2 regions of the Streptomyces sp. a15 genome follow, and region 2 is predicted to be linked to the other one. Evidence: riboswitches for the same ligand, from Rfam matches in the RefSeq annotation. Region 2 holds a riboswitch; the other holds the start of a gene.
What was found. Region 2 has a riboswitch for glycine ahead of gcvP (aminomethyl-transferring glycine dehydrogenase). Riboswitches for the same ligand answer to the same signal wherever they lie in the genome.

Region 1: another riboswitch for glycine. It lies ahead of gcvT (glycine cleavage system aminomethyltransferase GcvT); the one in region 2 lies ahead of gcvP (aminomethyl-transferring glycine dehydrogenase).

The regions. Positions count from the first base shown of each region.
Region 1 is NZ_JBWLKM010000077.1:20,290-27,261, forward strand. It holds gene gcvH (glycine cleavage system protein GcvH) at 1-327, opposite strand, end outside; gene gcvT (glycine cleavage system aminomethyltransferase GcvT) at 459-1,592, opposite strand; glycine riboswitch at 1,630-1,743, opposite strand; glycine riboswitch at 1,744-1,843, opposite strand; gene AC5P09_RS41695 (AAA family ATPase) at 2,023-2,691, shown strand; gene AC5P09_RS41700 (enhanced serine sensitivity protein SseB) at 2,843-3,646, shown strand; gene AC5P09_RS41705 (enhanced serine sensitivity protein SseB C-terminal domain-containing protein) at 3,839-4,657, shown strand; gene AC5P09_RS41710 (ABC transporter permease) at 4,977-5,984, shown strand; gene AC5P09_RS41715 (ABC transporter substrate-binding protein) at 6,079-6,972, shown strand, end outside.
Region 2 is NZ_JBWLKM010000081.1:9,418-16,389, reverse strand. It holds gene modB (molybdate ABC transporter permease subunit) at 1-304, shown strand, start outside; gene AC5P09_RS42425 (ABC transporter ATP-binding protein) at 661-1,752, shown strand; gene AC5P09_RS42420 (TOBE domain-containing protein) at 1,846-2,265, shown strand; gene gcvP (aminomethyl-transferring glycine dehydrogenase) at 2,348-5,233, opposite strand; glycine riboswitch at 5,418-5,514, opposite strand; gene AC5P09_RS42410 (PRC-barrel domain-containing protein) at 5,629-6,000, shown strand; partial or broken gene AC5P09_RS42405 (DNA polymerase IV) at 5,922-6,972, opposite strand, start outside.

The DNA of each region.
Region 1 (6,972 bases), on a different contig from region 2:
CTCGTCCGTGACACGTACCTTGAACAGCCAGCCGCCCTCGAAGGGCGCGGAGTTCACCAGCGACGGGTCGTTCACCACGTCCTCGTTGACCTCGGTGACCTCACCGGACACCGGGGCGTACAGGTCGCTGACCGACTTGGTCGACTCCAGCTCGCCGCAGGTCTCGCCCGCGGTCACCGTGGCACCGACCTCCGGAAGCTGGACGAACACGACATCGCCGAGCGCGTTGGCCGCGTGCTCCGTGATGCCGACCGTCGAGACGCCGTCCGCGGCGGCCGACAGCCACTCGTGCTCCTTGCTGTAACGCAGCTGCTGGGGGTTGCTCATGGCCTGAATTCTCCTGTACGCGGGGGAGTGCTGGTGAATGGGGGACTGCTGGAAACGCACGTGAGCAGCGGAAATGTGCGCAGGGTCACGCGCACGGACCGCTCAAGTCTGTACTTCTGGCGTTTGAGTCTCTACTTCTGGCGCTTGTAGAACGGCAGCGCCACGACCTCGTACGGCTCGTGGCTGCCCCGGATGTCCACCCCGACACCCGGCGTGCCCGGAGCCGCGTGCGCGGCGTCGACGTACGCCATCGCGATCGGCTTGCCCAGCGTGGGGGAGGGCGCGCCGGAGGTGACCTCGCCGATCACCTCGCCGCCGGCGACGACCGCGTACCCGGCGCGCGGGACCCGACGCCCCTCGGCGACCAGGCCGACGAGGACGCGCGGGGGGTTGGTCTCCGCGCGGGCGGCGGCCTCGGTGAGCGCCTCGCGCCCCACGAAGTCGCCCTCCTTCTCGAACTTCACGACGCGCCCGAGGCCGGCGTCGAAGGGGGTCAACGACGTCGACAGCTCGTGGCCGTACAGCGGCATGCCCGCCTCCAGGCGGAGCGTGTCGCGGCACGACAGCCCGCAGGGGACCAGGCCGACGCCCTTGCCCGCCTCGGTCAGGGCCTGCCACAGCTGCTCCGCGTCGGAAGGCGCCACGAACAGCTCGAAGCCGTCCTCGCCGGTGTAGCCGGTGCGGGCGATCAGCGCCGGGACGCCGGCGACGGTGCCGGGCAGGCCGGCGTAGTACTTCAGTCCGTCCAGGTCGGCGTCGGTGAGGGACTTCAGCACCCCCGGCGACTGGGGACCCTGCACGGCGATCAGCGCGTACGCGTCCCGGTCGTCGCGCACCTCGGCGTCGAAGCCGGACGAACGCTCCACGAGCGCGTCCAGCACCACCTGGGCGTTGGAGGCGTTGGCGACGACCATGTAGTGAGAAGACCCGGCCTCGGTGTCGGCCAGCCGGTAGACGATCAGGTCGTCGAGAATGCCGCCGTCTTCGCGGCAGATCATGGTGTAGCGGGCGCGGCCGACACCGACGGACGCGATGTTGCCCACCAGCGCGTAGTTCAGGAGCTGCGCGGCCTGCGGGCCGGTCACCGTGACCTCGCCCATGTGCGAGAGGTCGAAGAGTCCGGCGCGGGTGCGTACGGCGTTGTGCTCGTCGCGTTCGGAGCCGTAGCGCAGGGGCATGTCCCAGCCGGCGAAGTCGGTCATCGTCGCGCCGAGCGAACGATGCAGGGCATCGAGCGCGGTGTGACGGGGTGCGGTGCTGCTCATCGGACGGTCGTCTCCCAAGGCATGACGGCGAGGTCGTTCCTCCCCATCTGTCATCGGAACCTGAGAGGTTCGACGTGACCCCGCGAAACGGTGGTCACGACTTGCACCTTGGGTGGAGCCACTGTCGCAGCGGCCCGCTTTTCAGATGTGCCTCGCCCGCGCGGTAACGGGGACCTGAGAGATTCAAGGGAGGGACTTGCTCCTTCGGCGCCCCAGCGAGGTACGGCTGGGGACTCTCCCGCGCGGATTCAAGCGGCCGGTATGCAGTTGGCGCGCACATCATTGCACGCATCGTCGGCGCGTGGCAGGCCGCATCTGTAACCGGCCTGTGGCAGTAAGCGCATGAAAACGCGAGACACCGCGTATTACCTTCTCTTTACACTCGACGGGGAGGGAAACTCGTGACCCACCCCAGGGGAGGACGATCACGGTGAACAGGACCACTGCGTACGCCACGACCTCGGCCGTAGCGCTGCCCGAGCAGCCCTCGGCCCCGGCCCGCGGCGCGTGTGGAGCGCGCCCGGCACCCGTCCTCCGCGACCTGCGCGAGCGCGAGGGCCACAGCCCGCACGCACTGCTCTTCGGGCCCCGCGACCTCGTCGTGATCACCGGCCTGCCCGGCAGCGGCAAGTCCACGCTGATGCGGCGCACCGTCAAGGGCACGCGGATCGACTCCCAGGACACCCGCGACCGCTGGGACGGCCGGCTGTCCCGCTTCCTGCCGTACGCGGTCTACCGCCCGCTCGTCCGCGTCGCCCACTACGCCGGACTGCGCCGCGCCCTGCGCTCCGGCGAGGGCGTCGTCGTGCACGACTGCGGTACGCAGGCCTGGGTGCGCGGCTGGCTGGCCCGCGAGGCCCGCCGCCGGGGCGGCACCCTGCACCTGATGCTGCTCGACGTCGCCCCCGACACGGCCCTGGCCGGCCAGCGCGAACGCGGCCGCGGCGTCTCGCGGTACGCGTTCCTGCGTCACCGCGGCGCGGCCGCCCGCCTGATCAGCTCCGTGGAGCAGGGCGACCTGCCGCCGGGCTGCGGCTCGGCGGTCCTGATCGACCGGGACGCGGCGAACGTCCTGAGGCGGATCGGCTTCACGGGCTGAGGCGGATCGGCTTCACGGGCTGAGGCGGGTCGGTTTCGCGGCCCGAACGGGTGCAGGGGCCGGATTGCTGTGACGGGCTGACTCCCGGCCCGCCCGCACCCGTTAGCCTTTTCAGCCACAGCAGCGGTACTCGGCAGGCGGTAGACAGCAGATGGACTTCCCGGCGGATCTCCCAGCGGGCTTCTCGGAGTTCCCGGCACAGGCGCACGCCCATTCGCACGGCGGATGGCCCGGCAACGAGCTGGAGGAGGTGCTCTCCGCCTCCCTCGGCATCCCCGGGGCCGGCGGGCGGATCGTCGAGGTGCTCGGCCGCAGCTTCGTGTGGATCCCGCTGCCCAGCGGCGGCGGCCCGCACAGCGGCCCGCTCGACCTGCCCACGCTGGAGATCGACGGTCAGGCCTACGTCCCGGTGTTCAGCTCCGAGGAGCAGTTCCGCCAGGTCGTCGGCTCGCACATGTCGTACACCATCGCGCCCGCGGTGGAGTTCGCCCGCGGGCTGCCCCCGCAGGTCGGCATCGCCGTGAACCCGGACGGCACGGTCGGCGTCCCGCTGCCCCCGCCCGCCGTGGCCGACCTCTGCCGCACCGGCCGTACCCCGCTGGACGGCCCCGCGAGCGGCGGCCGCGTCAAGCTCTACGAGCCCGACTGGCAGGACGACCCCGTCGACTTCCTCGCCGCGGCCTCGGCCGAGTTCGCGGCCACCGGCGTCATCCTCACGGCCCGCCGCTGCCTGGCCGCCATCGAGACGGCGAACCCGGTGATGTTCGTGGGAGTGGAGCTCTCCCACTGGGACGCCCCCGACCTGCGCACGGCCCCCATGGACGCCCTGGCCGCGGCCCTGGGCCGCGCCCCGGCCCCCTGGCCGGTCAACCTGGTCCTCCTGGACGTGGCCGACGACCCGGTGGGCCACTGGATGCGTGAGCAGGTCCGGCCCTTCTACACGAGCGGCTACTAGAGAACGCCGCAAGGGCGGCGTCCCCAGGGGCGCGGGGCTGTGTCGACATGCGGCTCCGCCGCGGGGGCGCGACAAGCCACGAACAACCCGCATCCGCCCACCGGCGAGCAGCCCCGAGCTCTCACGGCTCCGCCCAGCACAGCGCCTAAGCTGGTTTCATATCCGAGGCAACTTCATGAAGGGGCGGTACAGGTGAGCGCCAGCGGCATCGCGGCCGGGCAGGTCGAGCACATGCTGCGCCAGGTGACGCCCGGGCGCTACGACGCCTACGAGGCACTCCTGCGCGCGCTCGCGACCCCCTCCTCCGGCCAGGTCTGGATGCTGCTGTGGCACGGCCAGGCGGGCTCCCCGGACGCCCAGTACGGAAACATGGAGGTCGACGGGTACGGCTACGCGCCGTGCGTCACCTCGGCCCAGGAACTCTCGGCCAGCGGCTGGAACCGCTCCTATGAGGTCGTCGACGGAATCGACGTCGCCCGCACCCTGTACCCCGACCACTACGGCCTCTGGCTGAATCCGCACGCTCCCGGCGGCGGCGTCGGCATCCCCTGGCTCGATCTGCGCCGCATCGCCACCGGCCTGGAGCGCCAGCCCGCCGGACCCCTGCGGCTGTCCGAGCCCGGCATCGAGATCCCGCAGTTCTACGCCCTGCTCGCGCAGAACGCCCACCGCACCCCGGCCGTCCGCGCGTTGCGCCGCGCCTGGGTGCAGCCCGCGCTCGGGGCGCCGTATCTCGCCATCGGACTCGATGTGTACGACACCAGCCCGCCGGCCGTCGACTCGGTGCGCGCGATGATGCAGCAGTCGATCGGCGCGGTCCCGGACGGGCTCCCGGTGTCGACGGTGGCGATGTCCGACGAGTACGACCCGGTGGCGCTGTGGATGCGGGCGAGCGCCCGCCCCTTCTACGACCGCGAGGCCCATGCGGGGTCCGCCCCGGCCCCCGCCCCCTCCTCGGCCCAGGCTCCAGTGGCCGGTTACGGCTATCCGCCGGCCCGCGGCGGCTACTGACCGAACTCCTCTCCGGCCCCGGTGGCCGGACCCGCCTTCCCCGTCTTCGCGCGTAGAACTGGGTGGATCATCCCTCCATGTCCCCAATGTCCCAACTGGCCTGCGTCCGCCCCGCGCTACCCGGCGTCCGGATAACGGAACCCTCTGGGTCGCATCACGTTTATGCATCCTTTCACCGTCAAGTCTGGCAACAGATCGCCAAAGCGTTGAAGACTCCCGCACCAGGGGCCTTTCGTCCCTGTGTACGACGGACTGAATCAATGCCGCCACAGCGGCAAGTGCGGGCCGGCTACCGCCGGTTGAGAGGGGTCCCTGCCAGATGACGGCACCATTGCACGAGCCGACCGCGGAAGCGGCCCCGAGTGCGGCCGAAGAAGCGGCGCTGGTCAGCGCCGATGCGAAGGCCGTACAGGGGCGTTCCCTGGGCCGGATCGCCTGGGAGCGCCTGAAGCGGGACAAGCTGGCTCTCACGGGCGGCGCCGTGGTGCTCTTCCTGGTGGTGATCGCGCTGCTCGCCCCGGTCATCACGAGCCTCCTGGGGCAGGACCCGAACGAGTACCACGAGAACCTCATCGACCCGCTCTTCGGCACGCCCACGGGCTCCCTGGGCGGCATCAGCGGCGAACACCTGCTCGGCGTCGAGCCGGTCAACGGCCGCGACATCCTCGCCCGCATCCTCTACGGCGCCCGGATCTCCCTGCTGGTGGGCTTCCTGTCCGCCGTGGTCGCCGTGATCCTCGGCACGGTGCTGGGCATCCTCGCCGGGTTCTTCGGCGGCTGGCTCGACTCCGTGATCAGCCGGGTGATGGACGGCCTGCTCGCCTTCCCGCAGCTGCTGTTCATCATCGCGCTGGTCTCCGTCATGCCGAACGAGATGCTGGGGCTCACCGGTTCGAGCGTGCGCGTCTTCGTGATGATCCTCGTCATCGGCTTCTTCGGCTGGCCCTACATCGGACGCGTGGTGCGCGGCCAGACACTCTCGCTGCGTGAGCGCGAGTACGTGGAGGCCGCCCGATCGCTGGGCGCGGGGCGGCTGTACATCCTGTTCAAGGAACTGCTGCCCAACCTCGTCGCCCCGATCGTCGTGTACACAACGATGATGATCCCCACCAACATCCTCACCGAGGCGGCGCTCAGCTTCCTGGGCGTGGGCGTCAAGCCGCCCACCGCCTCCTGGGGGCAGATGCTCTCGAGCGCGATCGACTACTACGAGTCCGACCCCATGTACATGGTGGTCCCGGGCGTGGCGATCTTCATCACCGTGCTGGCCTTCAATCTCTTCGGCGACGGCGTCCGGGACGCGCTGGACCCGAAGGCCTCCCGTTGAACCGGCTGAACCGCCGCACCGTCCAGGCGCAGCACCCCAACTGTCCCGTGGCACTCACACGGGGTCTCTCATCAAATCCGGAGGATCCGAGATCGTGACTACCCAACGCACCTCAGGGCGGCGGAAGCAGGCGTTTGCCGCTGTCGCCGCTGTCGCCGCGCTGCTGACCACGGCGGCGTGCGGCGGCGGTGGAGACGACGGCGACAACGGCGGCTCGAGCACCGGTGCCGCCGGCTTCGACGCCGCGAACAACAAGGTCGCCCAGGCCTCTGCCGCCAAGAAGGGCGGCACGCTGAAGTTTGGTGGCGCCCAGGATGCCGACTCGTGGGACACCACGCGCGGTTACTACGGCTTCATGTGGAACTTCGCGCGCTACTACAGCCGCCAGCTCGTCACGAACAAGACGGAGCCCGGAAAGGCCGGCGCCGAGCTGACCCCGGACCTCGCCACCGGTCTCGCCAAGGTCACGGACGACGGCAAGACCTACACGTACACCCTGCGTGACGGCGTCACGTGGGAGGACGGCAAGCCGATCACGTCCAAGGACGTGAAGTACGGCATCGAGCGCGTGTGGGCGCAGGACGTGCTGTCCGGCGGTCCGGTCTACCTGAAGGACGTGCTCGACCCGAAGGGCGAGTACAAGGGCCCGTACAAGGACACCTCCCCGGACAAGCTGGGTCTGAAGGCGATCGAGACGCCGGACGACAAGACCGTCGTCTTCAAGCTGCCGGCCGCCAACTCGGACTTCGAGGAGATGCTGGGTCTGATCTCCGCGTCCCCGGTCCGCCAGGACAAGGACACCAAGTCCAAGTACGGTCTGCACCCGTTCTCCTCCGGCCCGTACAAGTTCCAGTCGTACAGCCCGGGCAAGGACCTCACGCTGGTCCGCAACACCGAGTGGAAGCAGGCCTCGGACCCGATCCGCAAGGCCTACCCGGACAAGATCACCGTCCAGTTCTTCTCGGACGCCAACCAGCTGGACCAGCGT
Region 2 (6,972 bases):
CGAGGAAGCGGCCACCACCCTCGGCGCCTCCCGCTTCACCGCGTTCCGCCGAGTCACGCTGCCACTGATCATGCCCGGCATCGCCGCGGGCTCCGTCCTGGCCTGGGCCCGAGCCCTGGGCGAGTTCGGAGCGACGATCACCTTCGCGGGCAACTTCCCCGGCCGAACCCAGACCATGCCGCTCGCGGTGTACCTGGCCCTCCAGAACGACCCGGCAGCCGCGATCGCCCTCAGCCTGGTCCTCCTGGCAGTGTCGATCGCGGTCCTGGCAGGCCTCCGAGACCGCTGGATGACAACATCATGACCCCCGTCCACACGCCCCCACCCACCCCGCCAAGCCGCGAGCACTCGTCCCACACCCACCACCAACCCCGCCAACCCGCGCACAGCCGCACCACACCCACCCACCCCGTCAAGCTGCGGGCAGTCGTGCCGCTGGAGCGGCACGGGTGGGCGCAGGCGGCACCCCGTCAGCGCCGGGCAGCGCGACCCACCCCCGCCCAGCACCAACGCCGTTCACACAACGAACATACGAGACCCTTCCCCGACCCAGCCCCCAGCCCCCACTGCCCCGCGCTCCAAACCCCCGGCCGCCGCTGCCCCGCACTACAACACCCCCCAGCCGCCACAGCCAACCCCCCCCTACAGGACACACACCCCATGACCGACCTCGACGACACCCCACCCGACGCCACCGCCGAACACACCCGCGGTGAAGGCCTCGACGCCCACCTCGTCGTCGACCACGACACCTTCCGCCTCGACATCACCCTCACCGCCGCCCCCGGCGACGTCCTCGCCCTCCTCGGCCCGAACGGCGCCGGCAAGACCACCGCCCTGCGCGCACTCGCCGGCCTCACCCCACTCACCGACGGCCACCTGCGCCTGGACGGCACCGAGTTGGACCGGACGCCCCCCGAATCCCGCCCCGTAGGCGTCGTCTTCCAGGACTATCTGCTCTTCCCCCACCTGTCCGCCCTCGACAACGTGGCCTTCGGCCCGCGCTGCCAGGGCGCGACCAAGACCGGGGCCCGCACGCAGGCCGCCGAATGGCTGGACCGCATGGGCCTCGCCGACCACGCCGGCGCCAAGCCCCGCCGTCTCTCCGGCGGCCAGGCCCAGCGCGTCGCCCTGGCCCGCGCCCTGGCCACCCGCCCCCGCCTGCTCCTCCTGGACGAACCCCTGGCAGCCCTGGACGCCCGCACCCGCCTGGAGGTACGCGCCCAACTCCGCCGCCACCTGGCCGAGTTCGAGGCCGTCGCCGTCCTGGTCACGCACGACCCGCTGGACGCCATGGTGCTGGCCGACCGGCTGGTGGTCGTCGAGCACGGCCAGGTGGTCCAGGAGGGCACACCGGCCGACATCGCCCGCCACCCCCGTACGGACTACATCGCGCAACTCGTCGGCCTGAACCTCTACAAGGGCCAAGCCGAGGGCCACACGGTCCGTCTCGACGCCGGCCCCGCCATCACCACCACGGAGGACCTCGCGGGACCGGTCTTCGTCGCGTTTCCCCCGGGCGCCGTGACCCTCTACCGCGACCGCCCCACCGGCTCCAGCGCCCGCAACCTCTGGCGCTGCGAAGTGGCCGGCCTGGAGACCCACGGCGACCAGATCCGCGCCGACCTCGCCGGCGAACTCCCCCTGGCGGCCGACCTCACGACGGTCGCCGCGGCCGAACTCGACCTGCACCCCGGCGCACCGGTCTGGGCAACGGTCAAGGCAACCCAGACACACGCATACCCGGCATAATCCCCACAGCCGACTACGGTGGGGACCCCCGACTTCCCCAGCCCCACACTCCCCACCCACAGACACTCCCCCACCCCCAGCGAGGCCTTCTCCATGAGCCTGAGCATCCGCAACCAGCTCCCCGGCACCGTCACCTCCGTCTCCCCCGGCGAAGTCATGGCCACGGTCAGGATCCGCCTCACCGGCGGCAGCGACCTCACCGCGGCGATCACCCTGGAAGCCACCGAGGAACTCGGCCTCGCCACGGGTTCCGCCGTACGCGCCCTGGTGAAGTCGACGGAGGTGTCCCTCGCCACCGCCCGGGTCGACGGCGTGTCCATCCGCAACCAGCTCCCGGGTACCGTCCGGGACATCGCGACCGGCGGCGCGATGGCCTCCGTCAAGGTCGCCGTCGAGGGCGGCGACCTGACCGCCGTGATCACCAGGGACCCCGTCACGGACCTCGCCCTGGCCCCCGGCGCTTCGGTCGTCGCCCTGATCAAGTCGACCGAGGTCTCCCTCGCGACGCCATGACGACATGACGTACAAGGGCCCCGCCCGACGAACAGCCGGACGGAGCCCTCATCACGTACTACGTGTGAATGTGTACTGCCCGTCAGTCCTCGTACGCATCCAGCGGCGGGCAGGAGCACACGAGGTTCCGGTCACCGAAGGCCTGGTCGATACGGCGCACCGGCGGCCAGTACTTGTCCGCGACCGACACCCCGGCCGGGAAGACGGCATCCTCGCGCGTGTAGGCGTGCTCCCACTCCCCGCCCAGCGCACCGGCGGTGTGCGGCGCGTTCCGCAGCGGGTTGTCGTCCGCGGACCACTCGCCCTTTCCGACCTTCTCGATCTCCGCACGAATGGCGATCATCGTCTCGCAGAACCGGTCGAGCTCGGTCAGGTCCTCGGACTCGGTCGGCTCGATCATCAGCGTGCCGGCCACCGGGAAGGACATCGTCGGCGCGTGGAACCCGTAGTCGATGAGCCGCTTCGCGACGTCGTCGACGCTCACGCCGGTCGCCTTGGTCAGCGACCGCAGGTCGATGATGCACTCGTGCGCGACCAGCCCGCCGGGACCGGTGTAGAGCACCGGGTAGTGCGGCTCCAGCCGCTTGGCGATGTAGTTCGCGGAGAGCACCGCCACCTGCGTGGCCCGCTTGAGGCCCTCACCGCCCATGAGCCGGACGTACGCCCACGAGATCGGCAGGATCCCCGCGGAGCCCCAGGGGGCGGCCGAGATCGGCCCGACACCCGTTTCCGGACCGGCCGCGGGCTGCAGCGGGTGGTTCGGCAGATACGGCGCCAGGTGCGCACGCACACCCACCGGGCCGACACCCGGACCGCCGCCGCCGTGCGGGATGCAGAAGGTCTTGTGCAGGTTCAGGTGGGAGACGTCCCCGCCGAAGTGCCCCGGCTTGGCCAGCCCCACCAGCGCGTTGAGGTTGGCGCCGTCGACGTACACCTGCCCGCCCGCCTCGTGCACCTGCGCGCAGATGTCGGCGACATGCTCCTCGAACACCCCGTGCGTCGACGGGTACGTGATCATCAGCACCGACAGCTCGTCCCGGTGCTGCTCGATCTTCGCTCGCAGGTCCTCGATGTCGATCTCGCCGTCCCCGGCGGTCTTCACGACGACGACCTTCATCCCGGCCATGACGGCACTGGCGGCGTTGGTGCCGTGCGCCGACGACGGAATCAGGCACACGGTCCGCTGCTCGTCACCGTTGGCCCGGTGATACCCGCGTACGGCGAGCAGTCCGGCCAGCTCGCCCTGCGACCCGGCGTTGGGCTGCAGCGACACGTTGTCGTAGCCGGTGACCTCGGCGAGTCGATCCTCCAGCTCACGGATGAGCGTGAGATAGCCCTGCGCCTGCTCGGCGGGCGCGAAGGGGTGCAGCTGCCCGAACTCGGGCCAGGTGACCGGCTCCATCTCGACGGTCGCGTTGAGCTTCATGGTGCAGGAGCCCAGCGGGATCATCCCGCGGTCGAGCGCGTAGTCGCGGTCGGCGAGCCGACGCAGGTAGCGCAGCATCGCGGTCTCGGAGCGGTGCTGGTGGAACACGGGGTGCGTCAGGTAGTCGTCGGACCGCAGCAGCGCGCCCGGAAGCGTCTCCTCGGCCACGGCGTCGAGCGCCTCGATGTCACCCTCGACCCCGAACGCGTTCCATACGGCGCCCAGTTGGGCCCGCAGCGTGGTCTCGTCGCAGGCCATGGACACGTGGTCGGCGTCCACGAGCCGCAGGTTGACGCCGTTCTCGCGTGCCGCGGCGACGATCTGAGCGGCCTGTGCGGGCACCCGGACGGTCAGCGTGTCGAAGTAGGAACCGTGCACGACCTCGACTCCGCCGGCCGTCAGCCCGGCGGCGAGGACCGTGGCGTACCGGTGGGTGCGCCGCGCGATGGTCTTCAGGCCCTCGGGCCCGTGGTAGACGGCGTACATGCCGGCCATCACGGCGAGCAGCACCTGCGCGGTGCAGATGTTGCTGGTCGCCTTCTCCCGGCGGATGTGCTGCTCACGCGTCTGCAGGGCGAGCCGGTACGCCTTGTTCCCGTCGGCGTCCACGGACACACCCACGAGCCGCCCGGGCAGGCTGCGCGCGAACTTCTCGCGCACCGCCATGTATCCGGCGTGCGGCCCGCCGAAGCCCATCGGCACACCGAAGCGCTGCGTCGTACCGACCGCGATGTCCGCACCGAGTTCACCCGGGGACTTCAGCAGCGTGAGCGCGAGCAGATCAGCGGCGACGGTCACGAGCGCGCCGAGCTCGTGCGCCTGCTCGATGACCGGCTTGATGTCGCGTACGGCACCGGAGGCGCCCGGGTACTGGAGCAGCACGCCGTTGATCTCACGCCCGGCGATCTCGGCCGGAATGCCGTCGCTGAGGTCGGCGACGACGACCTCCACGCCGGTCGGCTCGGCACGGGTCTGGATCACGGCGATGGTCTGCGGCAGTGTGTCCGCGTCGACCAGGAAGAGACCCTTCTTGTTCTTGCCCATACGCCGGCACAGCGCCAGAGCCTCGGCGGCCGCGGTGCCCTCGTCGAGCAGCGAGGCACCTGAGGTCGGCAGCCCGGTGAGGTCGGCGACCATCGTCTGGAAGTTCAGCAGGGCTTCGAGCCGCCCCTGGGAGATCTCGGGCTGGTACGGCGTGTAGGCCGTGTACCAGGCCGGATTCTCCATCACATTGCGCAGGATGACGGGCGGCGTGAACGTCCCGTAGTACCCGAGCCCGATCATGGAGTCGAGAACCTGGTTCCGGTCGGCCTGCGACCGCAGCTCGGCCAGCACCTCGGCCTCGGTGCGCGCGCCCGGCAGCTCCAGCGCGTCGGCGTTCTTGATCACATCCGGGACCGCGGCAGCGGTGAGCTCGTCGAGCGAGCCGTATCCGACCTGCGCGAGCATCTTGGCCCGCGCTTCCTGGTCGGGCCCGATGTGGCGCTGCTCGAAGGGGATTCCCTGCTCGAGCTCGGAGAGCGGAATGCGATGGGCGGTCATTACGGAGGCCTCCTGGTCTGACACGACCTTCGAGGGTCACCACGGCGCGGGTACCCGGACGGCCTCCCCCTCTGTCATCTCAACCTGAGAGCTTCACCGGCCGCCCGCGGGCAGCCGGCTTTCACCGTCGGTGAGAGCGGAAGCCGTCGACGCCGTCGGCACCCGCTCTGCTTTCCAGAGTGACCTCGTCCGTGCGGTACGTGGGCCTGAGAGATTCCGGGGAGGATTTGCTCCTTCGGCGCCTCCGGATGGTGTCCGGAGGACTCTCCCGCGCGGGGTCAGCAGCCGCTTGCCAGACTACCAGCGGGGTCAACGCCCGCGTCTTCGAGTGGCCACGTTCCTCAATCTGCTCTTTTGTAGTGCTTACGGATGAGTTGCGAGCAAGTGGAGGGCCCGTGCAGACCGACATCGATCCGCGCAACCTGATCGGCCGCAAGGCGTTCGACCGCAACGGCACCAAGCTCGGCACGATCGACGAGGTCTACCTCGACGACGCGACCGGCGCACCGGAGTGGGCCGCGATACGCACCGGACTCTTCTCCCGAGACGCCTTCGTCCCCCTGGAACCCAGCGAACTGATCGAAGGCACCCTCCACGTCCCCTTCGACCGCGCCCTGATCAAGGACGCCCCCGACTTCGGCGTGGGCCGCCACCTCTCGCCCGAGCAGGAACTGCAGCTCTACCACCACTACGGCCTCGACGTGGCCGCCCCTCCCCCCTTCCCGGACCACAACTTCGGCAAGCTGGCAGGCACAGACGAAACCTGACCACCCCCGCACCCGCCGACGGCGCCCAGCCCCCACAGGGGCCACCCGCACCCGACAACGAATCCCACACGGGTGGTGCGGGTGGGAACACAAACCCGGCCGAAGGCCGGGTGCCCCCAACGCACCCGCACCCAAAACCGCACCGGCACCCGCACCCGCACCCGCACCCTCAAGCCTCCGCAAAAGGCCCGCGCACCAACGGCAACGGCTCCGTCGGCTCCAACTCCGGATCATCAACCCGAAACGTCCGCACCCGCCCCGGCTCCGAATCCGGCGTCTCGAACCGCACAGTCACCCGCCCGACCCCACTCCCCTGCACCCATCCGTGCCCGAACTCGGCATGCGTGACATCGAGCCCCGAGGCCCACCGCCGCTCGACCGGCACCACCGGCGCCTCCGCAGGAACGTCATCGGCATCCTCCGCCACTCCGGAGTCCTCCTGCTCGCCCGCCGCCTGCGCGAACAGATCCTCCTGCGTGTAGTCGGCCAGCCCGCTCACCCCCACCCCCAGCAGCCGCACACCCCCCGTCGTGTCCACGGAATCCAGCAGCCGCGCGGCAGCCTCCCGCACCACCGCCGGATCGTCCGTGGGCCCCCGCAAGGTCTCGGACCGGGTCAGCGTGGAGAAGTCGTACCTCCGCACCTTCAGCACGATGGTCCGCCCGGACAACCCGGCGCTCCGCAGCCGCCGCACACACCGGTCGGCCAGCCGCTGCACCTCCATCCCCACCCGGACCCGGTCGTGGATGTCGATGTCGTACGTGTCCTCCACCGACACCGACTTCGTCTCCCGCTCGGCCACCACTGGCCGCTCGTCGTGCGCCAGCGCCATGGCGTACAAGGCGTGTCCGTGCGCCTTGCCCAGCAGCCGTACGAGTTCGTCCTCGCCCGCCTCGGCAATCTCCTCGACCGTGTGGATCCCGACCCGCCGCAGATGGTCGCCCGTCGCCGGCCCCACCCCGGGCAGGGTCC